DNA from 2 places in the Streptomyces sp. NPDC002958 genome. Region 2 is predicted to be linked to the other one. Evidence: riboswitches for the same ligand, from Rfam matches in the RefSeq annotation. Region 2 holds a riboswitch; the other holds the start of a gene.
The links. Region 2 has a riboswitch for S-adenosylmethionine ahead of ACZ3IC_RS07615 (aminotransferase class V-fold PLP-dependent enzyme). Riboswitches for the same ligand answer to the same signal wherever they lie in the genome.
Positions count from the first base shown of each region.

Region 1: it holds a riboswitch for S-adenosylmethionine, as region 2 does, so the genes downstream of both, thrC (threonine synthase) here and ACZ3IC_RS07615 (aminotransferase class V-fold PLP-dependent enzyme) in region 2, are expected to answer to the same signal.

Region 1 is NZ_JBVHDS010000029.1:30,333-33,728, forward strand. Features, by position in the region: gene ACZ3IC_RS30135 (alpha,alpha-trehalose-phosphate synthase (UDP-forming)) at 1-429, opposite strand, end outside; gene ACZ3IC_RS30140 (glucosyl-3-phosphoglycerate synthase) at 474-1,424, opposite strand; SAM riboswitch class I at 1,578-1,705, shown strand; gene thrC (threonine synthase) at 1,724-3,025, shown strand; gene ACZ3IC_RS30150 (MoaD/ThiS family protein) at 3,056-3,334, shown strand.
Region 2 is NZ_JBVHDS010000003.1:279,672-283,067, forward strand. Features, by position in the region: gene trpD (anthranilate phosphoribosyltransferase) at 1-1,013, shown strand, start outside; SAM riboswitch class IV at 1,097-1,214, shown strand; gene ACZ3IC_RS07615 (aminotransferase class V-fold PLP-dependent enzyme) at 1,389-2,819, shown strand; gene ACZ3IC_RS07620 (Lrp/AsnC family transcriptional regulator) at 2,919-3,200, opposite strand; gene ACZ3IC_RS07625 (rhomboid family intramembrane serine protease) at 3,197-3,396, opposite strand, start outside.

The sequences.
Region 1 (3,396 bases), on a different contig from region 2:
GAAGGCCCGGTTGTATGTCTCGAAGGACGCCCACTGCCGCCGGAACTCCGCGTCGAAGACCGGCTCCAGCGGGGTCTGGTACAGCAGGTGGTGGACGAACCAGAGCACCGAATTCGCGATGCCGTTGTACGCGTCCGCGTGCACGGCCGCGTCGATGTCGAGCATCCGTACGCCCTGCTCACCCACCCCGCGCCGGATCGCCTCACGGTCCCCGTCACCGAGCGCGGCGCACACCCACAGCTTGTCCTTGACGGCGCTCAGTCCGGAGACGAGCCCGCCGCCGCCCCGCTTCGCTTCGAGCGATCCGTCCGTCTCCAGGGTGTACGACACCGGGCCGCGGTTCGACGCGACGAGGACCTCGGCAGCGGACTGGTCAGGGGGCCGGGCGTCGGAGTGGGCGTCGGACTGGGCTTCGTGCTCGGAGACCATGTTGCGGAATCTAGCCCGATCACGAACCGCCCAAACGTGCGAAGTCAGGCCGCGCGGCGCGAAGCGTACTCCTCGATCTCGCGCATCGGAGGACGCTCCTCGGTGTCCACCGCATGGGTGCGCGGTACGAAGCCGTCCTCGCCGCGCTCGAACTGGGTGAGCGAGGGCCGTACCAAGTGGCCTCGGGACAGGCGGAGCTGAGCGGTCCGGTAGATCGCCGCCGCCATCCTGCCGAGCGCCTGCCCGTCCTGGTGGCGGTGTTTGCGCACCCCCACGTCGACCTGGGCCAGCGCGTCCAGACCCACCGTATGCAGCGCGTCGACCAGGAGGCCCAGTTCCACTCCGTATCCGACGGGGAAGGGCAGCCGTTCGAGCAGGGAGCGGCGCACCGCGTACTCGCCGCCCAGCGGCTGGACGAAACCGGCCAGTTGCGGCCAGTGCAGATTGAGCAGCGGACGGGCCACCAGCTCGGTGACGCGACCGCCCTGAGCTGCGGTTTCACCGAACGGGCGGTCATACATCGCCTTCACGAACCGCACGTCCGGGTCGGTCAGCAGCGGGCCGACGATGCCGGAGACGAAGTCCGCCGAGAAGTCCTTCAGGTCGGCGTCGATGAAGCAGACGATGTCACCGCCGGTCACCAGGAGCGACCGCCACAGCACCTCGCCCTTGCCGGGCACGGCGGGCATCCGCGGGAGTATCTCGTCCCGGTGCACCACCCGGGCGCCGGCCTCCCGCGCCACTTTCGCGGTGGCGTCCGTGGAACCGGAATCGATCACCACGAGTTCGTCGACCAGCTGGACCTTCTCCATCAGCTCGCGCCTGATCGTCGCGACGATCTCGCCGACCGTCGCCTCCTCATTCAGCGCGGGCAGTACGACGCTCACGCTCCCGCGCCGCGGGTCCTTGGCCTTGGCGGCCAGGAGGCGGTCCAGCGGGCGGTCGGCGGCTGACCAGGAACGCCTGGCCAGCCAGCGTTCGACCTCTTCCAGCACGGTCGATACTCCCTGTATGTGATCCATCTCGCGGTTCGGACGACTATCTCAACAGTCCGGTGCTTCGGTTACAGTCTTGAACAACGCGGACGGCCATCGCATGTCGGGGTCCGTCCGCTGATAAATGCCTGGATCGGTGATCCAGTGCCACAGCGCTCATCCAGAGGGACTGAGGGAACGGCCCGTTGAAGTCCCGGCAACCCTCCTGCCGACCGCGAGGTCACGGTGGGGAAGGTGCCAATTCCGTCTTGTGACGAAACGCGTCGCAAGGAAGATGAGGAGAAAGGGCCTCCGCCATCATGGCCGTGCAGACCGTTGCAGTAAGCACCAATTCTCCCGCCGAAGCTGTCGACCTCGGTCCCGCCGCGGCGCTTTCCTGCCGCGAGTGCGGCGAGCGTTTCGAACTCGGTCCCATTTTCGCCTGTGCGTCCTGTTTCGGGCCGCTCGAAGTGGCGTACGAGCTGCCGAGCGGCTCCCCGGACGAGCTGAAGAAGCGCATCGAGGCCGGACCCGACAACATCTGGCGTTACGCGCCGCTGCTGCCGGTCCCCGCCGATGTCGCGGACAAGCCCAACATCAACCCCGGCTTCACCAAGCTGGTCAAGGCCGACAACCTCGCCCGCGAACTGGGCGTCACCGGCGGCCTGTACGTCAAGGACGACTCCGGCAACCCGACGCACTCCTTCAAGGACCGTGTCGTCGCCATCGCTGTCGAGGCCGCCCGCGCCTTCGGCTTCACCACCCTCTCCTGCTCCTCCACCGGCAACCTCGCCGGTGCGGTGGGCGCGGCCGCTGCCCGCGCCGGCTTCCGCTCCTGCGTGTTCATCCCGCACGACCTGGAGCAGGGCAAGGTCGTCATGGCCGCGGTGTACGGCGGTGAACTGGTCGGCATCGAGGGCAACTACGACGACGTCAACCGCTTCTGCTCGGAGCTCATCGGCGACCCGCTCGGCGAGGGCTGGGGCTTCGTCAACGTCAATCTGCGCCCGTACTACGGCGAGGGCTCCAAGACCCTGGCGTACGAGATCTGCGAGCAGCTCGGCTGGCAGCTGCCCGACCAGATCGTCATCCCGATCGCGTCCGGCTCGCAGCTCACGAAGATCGACAAGGGCCTCCAGGAGCTGATCAAGCTCGGCCTCGTCGAGGACAAGCCGTACAAGATCTTCGGCGCCCAGGCCGAGGGCTGCTCCCCGGTCTCCACCGCCTTCAAGGCCGGTCTCGATGTCGTACGGCCCCAGAAGCCGAACACCATCGCCAAGTCGCTGGCGATCGGCAACCCGGCCGACGGCCCGTATGTCCTGGACATCGCCCGCCGCACCGGCGGGGCGGTCGAGGACGTCGACGACGAGCAGGTCGTCGACGCGATCAAGCTGCTGGCGCGTACCGAGGGCATCTTCGCGGAGACGGCCGGCGGGGTGACGGTCGGCGTGACGAAGAAGCTGATCGAGGCCGGTCTGCTCGACCCGGCGCTGACCACCGTCATCCTCAACACCGGTGACGGCCTCAAGACCCTGGACGCGGTGGCCGCCACCTCGCAGGCGACCGCGACGATCCGCCCGAGCCTGGACGCGTTCCGCGCCGCCGGCCTCGCTGCCTGCTGACCACCCGAGACCGAAGGAAGGCACACCATCATGAGCGTCAAGGTCCGCATCCCCACCATCCTCCGCACCTACACGGGCGGCCAGGCCGAGGTCCCGGCCGAGGGCTCGACGCTCTCCCAGGTCATCGAGTCCCTGGAGCGGAATCACCCGGGCATCGCCGCCCGTGTCCTGGACGACCAGGGCAAGTTGCGCCGGTTCGTGAACGTGTACGTCAACGACGACGACGTGCGCTTCGAGGGCGGCCTGGAGACGGCGACGCCGGACGGCGCCGGCATCTCGATCATCCCGGCCGTCGCGGGCGGCTGCTGACCCCGGCGCCGACCGCCGGTCGACTTCACGGCGATATCGGAATCGCCCCCTCTGCGAGAGAA
Region 2 (3,396 bases):
CCGGCGTGCTGAACCCCCTGCTGCGCGGCGAGGACCTGACCGCGGACGACACCGCGTGGGCGATGGACCGCATCATGAGCGGTGAGGCGACCGATGTGCAGATCGCCGGTTTCGCGGTGGCCCTGCGCGCCAAGGGCGAGACGGTCGACGAGGTGTCCGGCCTGGTGCGCGCGATGTACGAGCACGCCAACACCATCCACGTACCCGGTCGTACGGTCGACATCGTCGGCACCGGCGGCGACCTCGCCAAGACGGTCAACATCTCCACGATGTCGGCGATCGTCATCGCGGGCACCGGCGCCAGGGTCGTCAAGCACGGCAATCGGGCCTCCTCGTCGGCGAGCGGTTCCTCCGATGTGCTGGAGAAGCTCGGCGTCAATCTGGAGCTCAGCGCGCAGCGGGTCGTCGAGGTCGCCGAGGAGGCGGGCATCACCTTCTGCTTCGCGGTGAAGTTCCACCCCGCGCTGCGGTACGCGGCCAGGGCCCGCAAGGAGCTCGGCGCCCAGACCACGTTCAACATCCTCGGGCCGCTCACCAACCCGGCCAAGGTGCGCTCCCAGGCCATAGGCGTCGCCGACCTGAAGATGGCGCCCATCGTCGCCGGTGTCCTTGCCGAGCGCGGCAATTCGGCGCTGGTCTTCCGCGGCGACGACGGCCTGGACGAGCTGACGACGACCGCGACCTCGCGGGTCTGGGTGGTCCGGGACGGATCGGTGCGCGAGGAGGCGTTCGACCCGCGCGACGTCGGTCTGGAGCTGGCGCCGCCACAGGCGTTGCGCGGCGCCGACGCCTCGTACAACGCGGATGTGGCCCGCCGGGTGCTGGCCGGCGAGCGGGGGCCCGTGCGGGAGGCCGTGCTGCTCAACTCGGCGGCGGCCCTGGTCGCGCTGGACCCGACGGACGGCACGCTGAACGAGCAGCTCGCCGCCGGGATCGCGAAGGCCGCCGAGTCCATCGACTCGGGGGCGGCCCGTCAGGCGCTGGAGCGCTGGGTGGCGGTCAGCAACGCCTGACCGGACGGAATGTGACGCAGGGCGCGGTCCGGATCTTGGACTGCGCCTTGCGCGTTTTCGTACGTATGGCAAGATGCTGGGCAGGTCATGAGTGACAGCGACTACGGCCCCGGCCCGCTGTCCGGCAACCCTCCGTCCGTGGCGGGGTGCCCCGGGTGAAGACCAGGCCGCAGGCAGCGAGGTCTGCGGCAAGCGCGGGCCCCTCGGCATCTGTGAATGCCAACCCCCGGGGTCCTGGTCCCCAGGGAGTCTCTTGTGAGCACGCGAATGCGATAGGGCTTCTCAGCCCTCCTCCGCACACCCTTTTTCTCTCCGCTGCGCTGCCGCGCCATCCGTCGGCGCATGCAATTCGCCTGCCTGTTACGGGAGTTCGCCATGTCTGTCCTCACCGCTGCCGCCGACCAGTCGCTTTGTGCCCCTCTGCCCGTTCTGGGAACGGATGTAACGGTTCCCCTGGTCACGGGTGGTGAGGTCACGTACGCCGCTCTCGACTACGCCGCCAGCGCCCCGGCCCTCCAGCGCGTCTGGGACGACGTCGCCGCCTACGCCCCGTACTACGGCAGCGTCCACCGCGGTGCCGGGTACCTGTCGCAGCTCTCCACGGACCTCTTCGAGAGCAGCCGCGCGACCGTCGCGAAGTTCCTCGGCTGCCGCCTTGAAGGGGGTCCGGGCGAAGCCCGGTCGGGCAAGGGCGGTGGTGGGCGACGGGAGGGCGACCAGGTGATCTTCACCCGCTCGACCACCGACTCCCTCAACCTGCTGGCCGCCGTCGTTCCCGCCGACTGCCAGGTCTTCGTCTACGAGACCGAGCACCACGCCTCGCTGCTGCCGTGGCGCGACGCCCAGGTGACCTATCTGAACGCCCCGCGCACCCCGGCCCAGGCCGTCGAGACGCTGGAGCGGGCACTTGCGGACCGTGACCCCCACGGCCCCGCGCTGGTCTGCGTCACCGGCGCCTCCAACGTCACCGGCGAACTGTGGCCGGTGAAGGAGCTGGCCGCCACCGCACACGCGCACGGTGCCCGGATCGTGCTGGACGCCGCGCAGCTCGCCCCGCACCACCCCATCGACATCGCCGAGCTGGACGTCGACTGGGTCGCCTTCTCCGGGCACAAGCTGTACGCGCCGTTCGGCTCGGGCGTCCTCGCGGGCCGGGCCGACTGGCTCCAGGGCGCCGAGCCGTACCTGGCCGGCGGCGGCGCCTCGCGCAAGGTCGCCCGTCGCGCCGACGGCGGCGTGGACGTCGAGTGGCATTCCACCGCCGCCCGCCACGAGGCCGGTTCCCCCAACGTCATCGGTGTGTACTCCATCGCCTCCGCCTGCAAGGCGCTCACCGAGGCGGGTTTCGACAACCTGGTGGCCCGGGAGCAGCACCTCGTCACCGCGGTCCGGGCCGGTCTCGCCGACGTCCCCGAGGTCAAGGTGCTCTCGTTGTTCGGCGACGACGCCCCGCGGGTCGGCGTCATCTCCTTCGTGGTGGAAGGCTGGAACAGCTCGCACTTCGCCGCCGCGCTCTCCGCCGAGTACGGCATCGGGGTCCGCGACGGACTGTTCTGCGCCCACCCGCTGGTCCGCACCCTGCTGGGCGGCGACCCACAGGCAATCGGCGAGTGCGGCGCGCCGGAGGTCGAGCCGGGCGAACGCTCGCTCAACGCGATCCGGGTGAGCTTCGGCGCCGGTACGCCGGATGAGCACATCGAGCGCTTCGTCCGCGCGGTCAAGGAACTGGTGGGCAGGGGCGCCCGGTGGAAGTACCGTACCGAGGACGGCCGCTGCGTCCCGGACCGGGGTGCGGCGCAGCTGTGACGGCCACATAACGCTTCGGCGGGGGACCGGCAGCCGAGCCCGTCCCCCGCCGAAGTGCTACGCCGTAATAGAAGTGCTACGCCGTAACAAGGGGCGTACCTACGCGTCGAGACCGATGGCGAAGGCGGCCTCCAGATCATGCTGCGAGTACGTACGGAAGGCCACATGCGTGTCGGTGGCCTCCACGCCGGGGATCCTGCTGATCCGGCCGGGGATGACATCCGCCAGATCGTCGTGCTTGGCCACCCGGACCATGGCGATCAGGTCGTACGTACCGGTGACCGAGAAGACCTCGCTGACGCTGTCCAGCGCCGCGATGGCCTCGGCGATCTCGGGAATCCGGTCCACGCTGGTTTTGATGAGCACGATCGCGGTGATCACGGCTGGCTTTCTCCCTCGGTGGCCGTGGCTGGTGTCTTCACTCTATCCGTACGCCGGTAACGCCCCCATGCGTAGAGGAAGCCGAGGACAAAGCCCACCACATGGGCCAGATAGGCGACGCCCGGCCCTCCGCTGCCCGCACCCTGGACGGCCAGCCACTGCAGGACGAACCAGAAGATCAGCACGATCCAGGCGG